Regions from separate parts of the Kitasatospora sp. NPDC101447 genome, predicted to be linked through region 3. Evidence: riboswitches for the same ligand, from Rfam matches in the RefSeq annotation. Region 3 holds a riboswitch; each other region holds the start of a gene.
The links. Region 3 has a riboswitch for cobalamin ahead of metE (5-methyltetrahydropteroyltriglutamate--homocysteine S-methyltransferase). Riboswitches for the same ligand answer to the same signal wherever they lie in the genome.
Positions count from the first base shown of each region.

Region 1: it holds a riboswitch for cobalamin, as region 3 does, so the genes downstream of both, ACIRST_RS08095 (FecCD family ABC transporter permease) here and metE (5-methyltetrahydropteroyltriglutamate--homocysteine S-methyltransferase) in region 3, are expected to answer to the same signal.
Region 2: it holds a riboswitch for cobalamin, as region 3 does, so the genes downstream of both, ACIRST_RS23540 (cobalamin biosynthesis protein) here and metE (5-methyltetrahydropteroyltriglutamate--homocysteine S-methyltransferase) in region 3, are expected to answer to the same signal.

Region 1 covers NZ_JBIWNL010000004.1:226,451-231,020, reverse strand. Annotated here, with positions in the region: gene ACIRST_RS08110 (CGNR zinc finger domain-containing protein) at 1-485, shown strand, start outside; gene sodX (nickel-type superoxide dismutase maturation protease) at 489-851, opposite strand; gene sodN (superoxide dismutase, Ni) at 1,109-1,504, shown strand; cobalamin riboswitch at 1,587-1,712, shown strand; gene ACIRST_RS08095 (FecCD family ABC transporter permease) at 1,849-2,946, shown strand; gene ACIRST_RS08090 (ABC transporter ATP-binding protein) at 3,063-3,863, shown strand; gene ACIRST_RS08085 (ABC transporter substrate-binding protein) at 3,882-4,570, shown strand, end outside.
Region 2 covers NZ_JBIWNL010000016.1:148,500-153,069, forward strand. Annotated here, with positions in the region: gene ACIRST_RS23535 (cobyric acid synthase) at 1-598, opposite strand, end outside; gene ACIRST_RS23540 (cobalamin biosynthesis protein) at 595-1,581, opposite strand; cobalamin riboswitch at 1,779-1,913, opposite strand; gene ACIRST_RS23545 (helix-turn-helix domain-containing protein) at 2,109-2,807, shown strand; gene ACIRST_RS23550 (prolyl oligopeptidase family serine peptidase) at 3,013-4,137, shown strand.
Region 3 covers NZ_JBIWNL010000010.1:73,095-77,664, forward strand. Annotated here, with positions in the region: gene metE (5-methyltetrahydropteroyltriglutamate--homocysteine S-methyltransferase) at 1-1,485, opposite strand, end outside; cobalamin riboswitch at 1,661-1,864, opposite strand; gene cobF (precorrin-6A synthase (deacetylating)) at 1,998-2,756, shown strand; gene ACIRST_RS17110 (enoyl-CoA hydratase) at 2,855-3,628, opposite strand; gene mmsB (3-hydroxyisobutyrate dehydrogenase) at 3,625-4,509, opposite strand; gene ACIRST_RS17120 (enoyl-CoA hydratase/isomerase family protein) at 4,506-4,570, opposite strand, start outside.

The sequences.
Region 1 (4,570 bases), on a different contig from region 3:
TGTTCTCCGACTCCTCCCGGGCCGCCGCGCTCGCCGACGAGTCCGACCTGCCCCGGCTGCGGGCCGTGCGGACCCGGCTGCGCGGGGTCTTCGAGGCCGCCGCCGACGGGGACGAGACCCGCGGCGTCGACCTGCTGAACAGCCTGCTGATGGAGTACCCCGTCAGCCCGCTGATCTCCGGGCACGACTACCTGGACGACGCCGGACGGCCCCGCTGGCACCTGCACCTGGCCGACAACTCGCCGACCGCCACCGCGCACTTCAGCGCGGTCGCCTGCATGGGCCTGGCCGTCCACCTGACCGAGCTGGGCGGCGACCGGCTGGGCATCTGCCAGGCCGCGCCCTGCCGCAACGCCTACCTGGACACCTCGACCAACCGCTCCCGCCGCTACTGCTCGGACCGCTGTGCGACCCGGGCCAACGTCGCCGCCTACCGGGCCCGCAAGCGCCAGGAGGCGGAGGCCGCGCTGGGCGGCGGGCAGTAGGCGCTAGACGTCCTCCACCCAGGCGCCGAGGCGGCGGGCCAGACCCGGCACCCGGGCCAGCCGCGGGGCGAGCAGCAGCCGCTCCAGCCGGCGGCCCGGCGCCAGCCAGGACGGGCGCGGGCTCAGCCGCAGCAGCACCCGGCCGAGCACCAGCTCGTCCGGGACCGCGCCGTAGCTGCGGCTGTCGCTGTCCACCGGACGGTTGTCGGAGAGCAGCCACCACCCGCCGGGCCGGCGCCCGGCAGCCCGCTTCACCACCAGCAGGTCCTGCTGGAAGGGGTGGCGGAAGAGCACCACCGCGCCCGGCCGGATCGGCGCGCCGTAGCGGACCAGCAGCCGGTCGCCCTCGCGCAGGGTCGGGACCATCGACGGGCCCGCCACGTCGACGACCCCGAACGGCAACACGCCGCCCCCGGTCCGGCCCTCCGGTTCCGCGCTCCGTGCCACGACTCCTCCTCCCGCACGCCCGCCCCCAGTCTGCCGTACGGACCGTCACCTGTTCGGTGTCCGGATTACCCCGGTTCCGGGTCCGCCTTTTGCCCTAGGCCCACCGCCCGATCGCGAAACCACGAGGGCGGAAGGGTAATCTCGGGCGCGGGAAGACGATCTAAGGAAGGACTCCCATGTTCTCTCGTCTGTTTGCACCGCGTGCCACCGCTCACGCCCACTGTGACCTGCCCTGTGGCGTGTACGACCCGGCGCAGGCCCGGATCGAGGCCGAGTCGGTCAAGGCCACCCAGGAGAAGTACCAGGCCAACGAGGACCCGCACTTCCGTGCCCGCGCCGTCATCATCAAGGAGCAGCGCGCCGAGGCCGTCAAGCACCACATCTCGGTGCTGTGGAGCGACTACTTCAAGGCCCCGCACTTCGAGAAGTACCCGCAGCTGCACCAGCTGATCAACGACACCCTGAAGGCCGCCTCGGCCACCAAGGCGTCCACCGACCCGGCCACCGGTCAGGCCCTGCTGGACCTGATCGCCGAGGTCGACAAGATCTTCTGGGAGACCAAGCAGGCCTGAGCCTGACGCGTCGCCACCCGACCGCCCCCGTCCGCACCGCCGGACGGGGGCGGTCGTGCGTTCACACCCGACCCGACCTCGGTAAGGGTTGCCTACCCTGAGTGCCTGTTATGCTGCCAGGGCGTCCGAGGGGGAAGTCCGGTGAGAATCCGGCGCTGACCCGCAACGGTGAGCACGGCCCGCACCCGCGGTGCGGCCGCGCCAGCCCGATCGCCCTCGGCCGTTGGACTCCCGAGAACTCGCCGTGGACTGCGAGGGGGACGGCGCCCGGGCACGCCCCCGGCCGGCGCCCGCCCCGGCGCACCCGCGGCCCGAGGCAAGGCGCATCCGTGACCCGCGCACCCATGACCCGCGCATCCGTGACCCGCGTAGCCGTGACCCGCGTAGCCGGCGGCCCGTCCGTCCACCGGACACCCGTGCTCCCGCTCACCGTCGGCCTCGGCGCCGCCCTGCTGCTGTCACTGGTCTGCGGGGTCGCGCTGGGCTCCTCCGGGATCGGGCTCCCGCACGTACTGCGGCTGCTGGGCGCCGGACTGACGGGCGGTCGGCTGGAGGCCGACGAGGCGGCCGCGTACGCCATCGTCTGGGAGATCCGGCTGCCGCGCACCGTCCTGGCCGCCGTGGTCGGCGCCGGGCTGGCCGCCACCGGGGTCGCCGTCCAGGCGCTGGTGCGCAACGCCCTCGCCGACCCCTTCGTCCTCGGCATCTCCTCCGGCGCGGCCGTCGGCGCCAACGCCGTCCTGCTGTTCGGCGCCTTCGCCTCGCTCGGGGTGTGGGCGATCTCCGCCTCCGCCTTCGGCTCCGCACTGCTCGCGATGACGCTGGTCTACCTCGCAGCCCGCACCGCGTACGGGCTCACGCCAATGCGGCTGGTGCTCACCGGCACCGCCCTCTCCTACGGCTTCGCCGCCGCCACCACCCTGATGGTCTTCGCCGCCGACCGCGGCGACGCCGCCCGGAGCGCCATGATGTGGCTGCTCGGCAGCCTCGGCGGCGCCACCTGGGGCTCGGTGCCGATCGCCGCCTGCACCGTCCTGGCCGGGCTCGCCCACCTCGGCTGCGCCGCCGGACGGCTGGACGCGCTCGCCATGGGCGACGAGACCTCCGCCTCGCTCGGTGTGGACCCGGACCGGATGCGCCGTGAACTGTTCGTGGTGACCGCCGCCGTCACCGGCACGGTGGTCGCGGTCAGCGGTGCGATCGGCTTCGTCGGGCTGCTGGTGCCGCACGTGGCCCGGATGCTGGTCGGCGCCGGGCATCGCCGGGTGCTGCTGGTCGCCCCGCTCGCCGGGGCGCTGCTGCTGGTCTGGGTGGACATCGCCTCCCGCACCCTGCTGGCACCCGCCGAACTGCCCGTCGGGGTGTTCACCGCCGTGCTCGGCGTGCCCGCCTTCCTGCTGATGATGCGTCGGCGCGGCCACGCCTTCGGAGGCCGACGGTGACCGACGCGATCGGTACGACCGATGCCATCCGTACGACCGGCCCGGCCGCCCCGGCCGGCTCGACCGCCCGGCCCGACCGGGCGAAGGCCCAGGACCTCGACGTCGACACCGTCTCGGTGGAGTCGGCCGGCACCCGGATCGTCCACGAGGTGAGCCTGGCGGCCGCCGCCGGGCAGGTGGTCGGCCTGGTCGGACCGAACGGCAGCGGCAAGTCGACCCTGCTGCGCTGCGTCTACCGGGTGCTGAAGCCCACCGGCGGGGCCGTCCGGCTCGACGGCGACGACCTGCACGCGCTCTCCGCGCGGGAGACGGCCAGGCGGGTGGCCGCGCTGACCCAGGAGCACTCCGCCGAGTTCGACTTCACGGTGGCCGAGGTGGTCGCCATGGGCCGGCTGCCGCACCGGCGCGGCCTCGGCGCCCCGACCGACGCGGACCGGGAGCGCTGCGCCGGCGCCCTGGCGAAGGTCCGGGCCGGGCACCTCGCCGGACGGGGCTTCCTGAGCCTGTCCGGGGGCGAGAAGCAGCGGGTGCTGTTCGCCCGCGCGCTGGTCCAGGAGCCGCGCCTGCTGGTGCTCGACGAACCCACCAACCACCTCGACGTCGCCCACCAGTTGGAGGTCCTGGCGCTGGCCCGCGAGGCCGGCCCGACGGTGCTCGTCGCGCTGCACGACCTCAACCTGGCGGCGAGCCACTGCGACCTGCTGTACGTCCTGCGGGCCGGCCGGATCGTGGCCTCCGGACCGCCCGCCGAGGTGCTCCGACCCGCCCTGCTGGCCGAGGTGTTCGGTGTCCGGGCCACGCCGGTCCGGCACCCGGAGACCGGCGCCCTCCAGCTGCTGTTCGACCGCCTCGACCGCTCCCCCGACACCCGGACGCCCGGGGCCCGGACCGCCGACGCCCGTACCCCCGACGCCTGAACCACCGAAGGAACCACCGTGCGCACCAAGGCCGTTGCCGCCGCCACCCTGCTCGTCCTCGGACTTACCGCCTGCGGCGCGGAGATCGCCCCCCGGCAGGCCTCGACCGGCTCCGCCCACTACCCGGTGACCGTGCAGAACTGCGGCGAGGAGCTGACCTTCCCGCAGAAGCCGGCCCGGGTGGTCACCAACGACGTCAACATCACCGAGCTGATGCTCTCCCTCGGCCTGGCCGACCGGATGGCCGGCTACGTCATGCCCGACGACAAGGGCCGGGTCGACAAGGTGCCGTGGAAGGACGGCTACCAGCAGACCGCCTGGCTCTCCAAGAAGGTGCTCACCAAGGAGATCGCCCTGGACGCCAGGGCCGACCTGGTGCTGGCCGGCTGGCACTACGGCTTCGACGAGGGCAGCGGCGTCACCCCGCAGGCGTTCAAGGCCCTCGGCATCGACTCGTACGTGCTCAGCGAGTCCTGCCGCAGCGGCAGGGGCACCGAACGCGGCGTGATGGACCCGCTGGACGCGCTCTACACGGACCTGGCCAACCTCGGCGAGATCTTCGACGTCAAGGACCGCGCCGACCGGCTGATCGCCGACTCCAGGGCCCGGATCGCCGCCGTCCCGCAGCCCGAGCGCCGCCCGTCCGTCTTCCTGTACGACAGCGGGCAGGACAAGCCGTACACCGCCGGGAAGTTCGCCGCCGCCGA
Region 2 (4,570 bases), on a different contig from region 3:
CGCGGAACTTGTTGACGAACCAGCCCGCCACGTGCCGCTGGTCCTCCGCGGACAGCAGCGCCAGCGTGCCGTACATCGCCGCGAACACACCGCCCCGGTCGATGTCCCCGACCACCACCACGGGCAGCCCGGCGGCCGTGGCCAGGCCCATGTTGGCGATGTCGCGGTCGCGCAGGTTGATCTCGGCGGGCGATCCGGCGCCCTCGCAGACGACCACCTCGTAGCGGCTGCGCAGATCGGCCAGGCACTCCAGGGCGCGTTCCAGCAGGACGGGCTTGCGCTCGCGGTAGTCCAGCGCGCCCACCTCGGCGACCGGCCTGCCCAGCAGCACCACCTGGCTGCGGCCGTCCGCGCCGGGCTTCAGCAGCACCGGGTTCATCGCCGCCTCCGGCTCCACCCGGGCGGCCTGCGCCTGCATCGCCTGGGCGCGTCCGATCTCGGCGCCGTCGGCGGTGACGAAGGAGTTCAACGACATGTTCTGTGCCTTGAACGGCGCGACCCGCACGCCCTGACGGGCCAGCCAGCGGCAGATGCCGGCGGTGACCACGCTCTTGCCCGCGTCCGAGGTCGTCCCGGCGACCAGCAGCGCGTTCGTCATGCCCTTCCCCTCTTCCCACGGAGCGCGCGCAGCAGGACGTGCCCCGCGACCGTCGTACCCAGCGCCAGCGCGCCCACCCGCCGGGAGAGCGTGCAGGCCCGTTCGATGTCGTCGACCGTGACCGGCCGCAGCTCCCCGCCGAGCACCGGCCGGTGCTCGACGCGCTCGCCGTACTGCAGCGTCCCGCCCAGCCGCACGCCCACCGCGCCGGCGAACGCCGACTCCGCCTGACCGGCGTTCGGGCTCGGGTGCGAGGAGCCGTCGCGCCGCCAGACCCGCCAGGCCGTCCGCGGCTGCGGGGCGGCGGCCACCGTCAGCAGGGCCGTCAGCCGGGCGCCGGGCCAGCCCGCCACGTCGTCCAGCCGGGCCGAGGCCCAGCCGAACCGGGCGTGGCGCGGCGAGCGGTGGCCCACCATGGCGTCGAGGGTGTTCACCGCGCGGAAGGCCAGCAGCCCGGGCGTGCCGGCCAGGGCGCCCCAGGCCAGGGCGTTCACCACGGCGTCGGCGGTGTTCTCGGCCACCGACTCGACCACCGCGCGGGCGATCTGCTGCTCGTCCAGCGCGCTCGGGTCCCGCCCGCACAGGTGCGGCAGCCGCTCCCGCGCGGCCCGCAGGTCGCCCTGCTGCAGCGAGCGGCCGATGGCGCGGGCCTCCCGGGTCAGCGAGGTGCCGCCGAGCACGGTCCAGGTCGCGGCCGCCGCCAGTGCGGCCCGGCCCAGCGGTCGCCGGCCGACGGTACGGTCCAGGGCGAGGGCGCCCGCCGCGACCGTACCCACGCACAGCGCCGTGTACCCGGCCCCGACCGCCCGGTCGTCGCGCCACAGCCGCCGCTCCAGGCGGGTGGCGGCGCTGCCGAAGACGGCCACCGGGTGGCCCCGGCGCGGGTCGGCGAAGCGGGCGTCGGCGGCGTAGCCCACGACGGCGCCCACCGCGAACGCGGCGGCGCGGGCCCAGCGGCGGCCGGCCGCAGGACGGACGGTCACCGGCCGCACGCCGGAAGGCGGCTCATGGAGGGACAGCTCAACGAGAGGGAGCCCAGCGGAAGGCGACTCATCGAGAGGCGACTCATCGGGAGACGGCTCGGCGGAAGGCAGTTCGGAGTCCGGCCGGGCGGGGCAGCCTGCATCGCGTGCGTGTCCTCACTCAGGGTCCGCGCCCTGGATCGACGTAGCGGGGGCGAGAGTCTCCTGGCTTCCGGGTCGGACGCACCCCCGGTGCCTTCCAGCGGCTTCTGACGGCCCGCCGTGGCGAGATTTCCGAGCGTGCTCCCCGGTGACAGTGGCGGGACCGCGCCGGACTCGCACCGGCTTCCTCTCCATGCCTCCGATTGGCCCCAGGATCCCATCACGCGGCCGAACCGGGAGTCAACCGAGGTCACGGAGGGGTTGGTCACACGGGACGGCGGCCGATGAGCTGTGGGATCGCCCAGCGCGGCACCGCCCCCGGGCCGGCCGCTTCGTGGGTTCGGTCGCTGGGGCCGCGCCGTGGTCCGCGCCTAGCGTTCGGTGGCATGCGTCGCAGAAAGCCCCCCGCCGCCCCGCCCCCGGTGCCGTTCTCGCCCGCAGCCGCCCGCGCCCACCGGGCCGCCCTCGGCCTCACCCCCGAACAGGTCGCCGAGGGCCTGGCCGCGCACGGCGTACGGCTGCTGCCCGCGCACGTCCTCGCCTGGGAGAACGGCGAGCTGCGCCCCGGCGAAGCGGAGTTCATCGCCCTCGCCCGCGCCCTCTGGTGCCCCGCCGCCCAGCTGATGGACACCCGTCCGGTCCGGTTGCGCGACCACCGCGTCGCCCGTGAGCTCGGCCAGGCGGCCGTCGCCGAGCGCACCGGCACCACCCTCGACTCCTACCGGCAGGCCGAACTGACCGACCGCTGGGAGGGCGACGAGGAACAGACCCGCGCCCTCGCCGACGTCCTCGGCCTCGGCCTGCCCGAACTCGTCGAGGCCACCGGCCGCGGGGAGGCGCTCGACCACCTCCTCCGCCAGTGCGTCACCGGCCGCTGGCAGCCCCACCTCCGCGCCCTCGCCCGCATCGTCCCCGCCCCCGCCGACACCCTCGCCGACGCCCTCGCCGCCCTCCACCAGGAGCACCACGTCCCCACCCACTGGGGCGCCACCACCCGCACCGCACCGCCCCCGGCCGCCGGCTCCCTCACCCCCCGCTTCTGGCACCTCCTCGACACCGCGGGCACGACCGGGCCGACCGCGTGACAACGGGCACCACCGGGCCGACCGCGTAACAACGGGCACCACCGGGCCGACCGCGTAGCAAGGGGAGGCGGCCGGCCCTCCGACGGCGGGTGCGGATCCGGAGGCCGTGCCCCGGACGGGTCAGCCCGGTGGCCGCGCGGGCGGGGCGCCGGTGGACTGGTGCACGAACACCGTCCGGTCCGAGACCAACAGAGCGGGGAACGATATGCGCTGGGGAACCGCTGCCGTCGTGGCGGCCGCCGCCGTCGGAACCGGGGCCGTCGTCCTGGTGATCGGCCGTCGGGCTTCCGAGCGGATGGTCCGTCCGGTGACCGCCGGGCGGGAGTCCGGGCGGGAGTCCGGGCCGGTCGTGGTCCGGAGCGTCGGCGCCGGGCGGGTCACCTTCACCCGCAGCCCGGAGAGCCTGCACCCCGGCCGCTGGGCGGTCGAGTGGGGCGACAACGGCCACGCCGTCGTCGAGGACGTCCTGCACAGCGACGAGCAGGGCGTCACCCGTCGGCTGGTCCGCGCCGACCAGGGCACGCTCACCCCCGGCACCGAGGTCCGCTTCACCCCCCGCGTCCACCTCGGCGACCCCACCCGGGCACTCGGCCTCGCCTACACCGACACCTCCGCCGACGGGGAACTCGGCGCGCTCCCCGCCTGGCACCTCGACGGCAAGCGCGGCACCTGGGTGATCCTCGTCCACGGCCCGGAGGCCGACCGCCAGCAGACCCTCCCGGTGCTGCCCGTCCTCGACCGCTTCGGCCTGCCCGTCCTCGCCGTCACGTACCGCGGCGACGAGGGAGCCCCGGCCTCCCCGGACGGGTACAGCCACTTTGGCGAGACCGAGTGGCGGGACGTCGAGGCGGCGGTACGGCTGGCGCTCGACAACGGCGCGAGCCGGGTGATCCTCTACGGCTGGTCGGTCGGCGCCACGGTGGTCCTGCAGACCGCGGCCCGCTCGACCTGGGCCCACGCCATCAGCGGCCTGATCCTCGACTCGCCGGTCCTCGACCTGCCGGGCTCCGCCCGCCGCGACGCCGAGCGGCTCGGCTTCCGCGGCGCCGCCGCCGAACTCGGTGTCCTCGCCGCGCGGGGCCGCACCGGGGTCGACCTCGCCGACTTCTCCCGCATCGCCGAGGGCGCCGACCTGCGCGTCCCGACGCTGCTCCTGCACAGTCCGGACGACCGGGTCTCCCCGTTCCACAGCGCCGAGCGGCTCGCCGCCGCCCGCCCCGACGTGGTCAACCTCCAGGCCTTCCCCGGCGCCGACCACGGCACCCTGTGGAACAGCGCCCCCGACCACTACACCGAGCTCCTCCGCCGCTGGCTCACCCCGCTCCTCTGACCCGGGGGCCGTCGGCGGCCGCGCGGCCGGCAGCCGTGGGGCTGCGGGCCGGGCGCCTGGCACGGGGCACGCGGCGCCGGGCCGGGTGGCGGGGGGGGGGGGGCCCCGCCCACCCCCCCCCCCCCGCCGCCCGCCCCCCCCCCCCGCGCCCGGCCCCGAACGTGCGAGGCCCCACCCCCCGGCGGCGAGGGCGCCGCGCCCGGGCGGGGGGGGGGGGGGGGGGGGCGGGGGGGGGGGCGGGGGCGGGGGGGGGGGGGGGGGGGGCGCGCGCCCCCCCCCCCCCCCCCCCGCGCCGAGATCGGCCCGATCCGCCGGTCATCCGTCCGGATTCGGGCTGGACAGCTCCGCCGGGCGTCGAGGGCCCCGGCGTCGATCGCCGCGATCGCCGCGCAGCCGGGGGCACATCCTGGCCCCTGCTGATCACCCCCGCCCT
Region 3 (4,570 bases):
CAGGACGTCGAGGCCGGCTTTCTCCTGGTAGGCGATGACGTCGCGGACCTCGGCCTCCATCCGTTCCCGGTAGGCGGCCGTGTCGATCCGGCCCGCCGTCAGGTCGGCGCGGGCGACGCGCAGTTCGGTGGTCTGCGGGAAGGAGCCGATGGTGGTGGTCGGCAGCAGCGGCAGCCTGAGCCGGGCGCGCTGGGCCTGGGCCCGTACGGGGTAGGGCTGGGCGCGGCGGGCGTCCGCCGCGGTGACGGCGGCGGCGCGGGCGCGGACGGCGGGGTCGCGGGTGATCGGTGAGGTGGCGCGGGAGGCCAGGTCGGCGCGGTTGGCGGCGAGTTCGGCGGTGATCGCGCCGGTGCCCTCGCGCAGGCCGCGGGCGAGCAGCGCGGCCTCGGCGGCCTTCTGCTTGGCGAACGCGAGCCAGCGGGCGATCTGCGGGTCGATGTCGCGTTCGAGCGTGGCGTCGATCGGCACGTGCAGCAGTGAGCAGGAGGGCGCGACGTCGACCCGGTCGGCGAGGCCGAACAGGGTCGCCAGGGTGGCGAGCGACTTCCCCAGGTCGTTGATCCAGATGTTGCGCCCGTCGATCACACCGGCGACCAGTCGCCTGCCGGGCAGCCCGCCGACGGCGGCGAGGTCGGCGAGGTTGGCCGCGGCCGGTCCGGTGAAGTCCAGCGCCAGGCCCTCGACCGGGGCCTTCGCCAGGACCGGCAGGGCGTCGCCGAGGCGGTCGAAGTAGCTTGCGACCAGCAGCTTGGGCCGGTCGGCGAGGGCGCCGAGGTCCCGGTAGGCGCGGGCGGCGGCGTTGAGCTCGGCCGGGGTGCGGTCCTGCACCAGGGCGGGCTCGTCCAGCTGGACCCACTCGGCGCCGGCCGCCTTCAGGGCCGCGAGCAGCTCGGCGTAGACCGGCAGCAGCCGGTCCAGCAGGGTCAGCGGCTGGAAGTCCTCGGCGACACCGGGCGCGGGCTTGGCGAGCAGCAGGTACGTGATCGGCCCGACCAGCACCGGCCGGGCGGTGTGACCGAGCGCGAGGGCCTCGCCGAGCTCGCCCACCGACTTGGCCGGGTTCGCCGCGAAGGCCGTGTCGGGGCCCAACTCCGGTACCAGGTAGTGGTAGTTGGTGTCGAACCACTTGGTCATCTCCAGTGGCGCGACGTCCTGCGTGCCGCGCGCCATGGCGAAGTAGCCGTCCAGCGGGTCGGCCTCGACCGCGGCCCGGTGGCGGGCGGGGATCGTGCCGACGGCGACGGTGGTGTCCAGCACGTGGTCGTAGAGCGAGAAGTCACCGGTCGGGACTTCCTCGATGCCGGAGTCGGCGAGCTGCTGCCAGTTCCCCCGGCGCAGGTCGGCGGCCGTCGCCAGCAGCGCCTCGGCGGTGACCGCGCCCTTCCAGTAGCCCTCGATCGCCTTCTTCAGCTCCCGGCCCCGGCCCTGGCGGGGGTAGCCGTACGCGGTGGCGAGGGTTGCCGCGGCTGCGGACTTCGTGGTCAAGGGACTCTCCTTCGCGAGTCTGTCTCCTCAGGGATCCGGAGACCGCAGGGGCGCGAAGGGATGACGGACCGGGCAGTGGCCGCACGGACGTACGGGCCTGATCTGCCTGGTATGGTCGCCGACCCGCCCACGAGGTCACCGGATGTCCGCGCGCGGATCCTCCGCGGGCGGGCAGTGGCAGGTCTTCGGACTCGCGGGCGCGCCCACCCTGTCGAGGGCGGACTCCTACTGGCCGTCGCTTCCCAGACCCGTCCCGGGCCCAGTGCGTATGACGGCGGTCGTTCCCACTCACCGCTGCGGGGCAGTCCCGGACTGGCCGATCAAACGGCGTCACCGGGTTCCCTCTTACGACGCCCCGCCTGGCGGACAGGGCGAACCAGCTGCCCGGCCAGCTTAGGGGCAAGGAACCCGAACCCACGCGGAATTCACGCAACGTGTCCGCATGGTGAGACCCGGCGCCGCCCCCGTCGGCCGGACGAGATCGAAGCGGTTCGGACGGCAGAATGCCTCCCATGCGGCACATCTTCGTCATCGGTATCGGCGCGGGCGACCCCGATCACCTCACCCTGCAGGCGGTCAAGGCACTCGCCCGCACGGACGTCTTCTTCATCCTCGACAAGAGCGAGGAACGGCAGGACCTGATCCGGCTGCGTCGCCGGATCCTCGCCGAGCACGGCCGGGCCGGGCACCGTGTGGCCGAGGCGCCGGACGCGGAACGGGACCGCGGCACCCCCGCGTACGCGGCCGCCGTCGACGACTGGCGCGTCCGCCGCGCCGACCTGGTCGAACGGCTCCTCGCCGAGCACCTCGGCGAGGACGAGACCGGCGCCTTCCTGGTCTGGGGCGACCCGAGCCTGTACGACAGCGTCATCGCCGTCGTGGACGACGTCCTGGCCCGCGGCACCGTCGGGTTCGACTTCGAGGTGGTCCCGGGCATCAGCAGCGTCTCGGCGCTCGCCGCCCGCCACCGCACCACACTGACCCGGGTCGGCCGCCCGGTGCAGATCACCACCGGCCGCCGTCTGGCCGAGGGTTTCCCCGAGGGCGTGGACGACGTGGTGGTGATGCTCGACGGCCGGGCCGCCTTCGCCGGGATCGACCCCGAGGGGTTGGAGATCCGGTACGGCGCCTACCTCGGCACCCCCGACGAGATCCTCGTCGCCGGCCCGCTCGCCGAGGCCGCCCCGAGGATCCGCGAGCTGCGCGAGCAGGCCCGCGAGCGCAAGGGCTGGATCATGGACACCTACCTGCTCCGGCGGGCCGGGAGCTGACCGGCGGTGCGCCGCCCCGTGGAGGGGGCGGCGCACCGGGCCGGCCCGTCAGCGGTTGCCGAACTCAGCGGTCGCCGAACGTCAGCGGTCGCCGAACGTCAGCGGTTGCCGAACATCGGCGGGCGCTTCTCGGCGAAGGCCGCCATGCCCTCCTTCTGGTCCGCCGTGGCGAAGGTGGCGTGGAAGAGCCGACGCTCGAAGCGGACGCCCTCGGCGAGGGTGGTCTCGTACGAGCGGTTGACGCTCTCCTTGAGCATGACCGCCGCCGGAGCGGACATCGCCGCGATGGTCTCGGCGGTGGCCAGGGCCTCCGTCTGCAGCTGGTCGGCGGGGACGATCCGGGAGACCAGGCCGGCCCGTTCGGCCTCCTCGGCGCCCATCATCCGGCCGGTCAGGCACAGCTCCATCGCCTTGGCCTTGCCGACGGCCCGGGTGAGCCGCTGCGAGCCGCCGATGCCGGGGATCACACCGAGCTTGATCTCCGGCTGCCCGAACTTGGCGGTGTCCGCGGCCAGCAGGACGTCGCACATCATCGCCAGCTCGCAGCCGCCGCCCAGCGCGTACCCGGCCACCGCCGCGACGACCGGCTTGCGCAGCGCGGCGAAGCGGTCCCAGGCGGCGAACCAGTCGCCGAGGTAGGCGTCGACGAACTCCAGGGACTGCATCTCCTTGATGTCTGCGCCGGCCGCGAAGGCCTTCTCCGAGCCGGTGACCACCAGACAGCCGATCTCCCTGTCCCGGTCGAACTCCGTGGCCGCGGCGACGACTTCGGCCATCAGCTGGGTGTTGAGCGCGTTGAGCGCCTTCGGGCGGTCGAGCGTGATCAGCCCCACCCGGCCCTTGCGCTCGACCAGGATCGTCTCGAACGTCATGCGGTGTCCTTCCGGAGGGTGGTGATGATGGCGGAGAAGTCCAGCCCGGCGCCCGCCCCTTCGGCGAACGCGGCGTACACCTCCGATGCCCTGCCGCCCAGTTCGGCCGGTACGTCGCAGGCGGCGGCCGCGGCGGCCGCGAGTCCGAGGTCCTTGGCCATCAGGGCGGCGGCGAATCCGCCGGCGTAGTCGCGGTTGGCGGGGCTGCCCGGCACCGGGCCGGGGACGGGACAGTTGGAGGTGAGCGCCCAGCACTGTCCGGAGGAGGTGGAGGCCACCTCGAACAGGGCCTGATGGCTGAGCCCGAGGCTCTCCCCGAGCACGAAGGCCTCGCTGACCGCGATCATCGAGACGCCGAGGATCATGTTGTTGCAGATCTTCGCGGCCTGCCCGGCACCGGAGGGGCCGCAGTGCACGACCCTGCGGCCCATCGCGGCCAGCAGCGGCTCCGCCTCGGCGAAGTCGACGTCCTCCGCGCCGACCATGAAGGTGAGGCTCGCGGCCTCGGCACCGGGCACACCGCCGGACACGGGCGCGTCGACGGCCCGGTGGCCGGCCGTGCGGGCCAGGTCGGCGGCGACCCGGGCGTCCCCGACGGCGATGGTGGAGCAGTCGATGAACAGCGCACCCGAGGCCGCCTCGGTCAACTCGCCGTAGGAGTCGAGGACATGGCGTCCGGTCGGCAGCATGGTCAGCACCACGTCGGCCTCGCCGACCGCCTCGGCGGCGGAGACCGCGATCATCACTCCCTGCGCCGCGGCCAGGTCCCGGGCCTCGGCCGAGAGGTCGTAACCGGCCACCCGGTGCCCGGCCTTGACGAGGTTGGCGGCCATCGGGCCGCCCATGTTGCCCAGTCCGATGAATCCGATGCTGTGGGTCACCAGCGCTCCAGGGATGTGGTGGTGGCGGCGAGGCCGAGTTCGCGTTCGCCGCGCGGGGCGA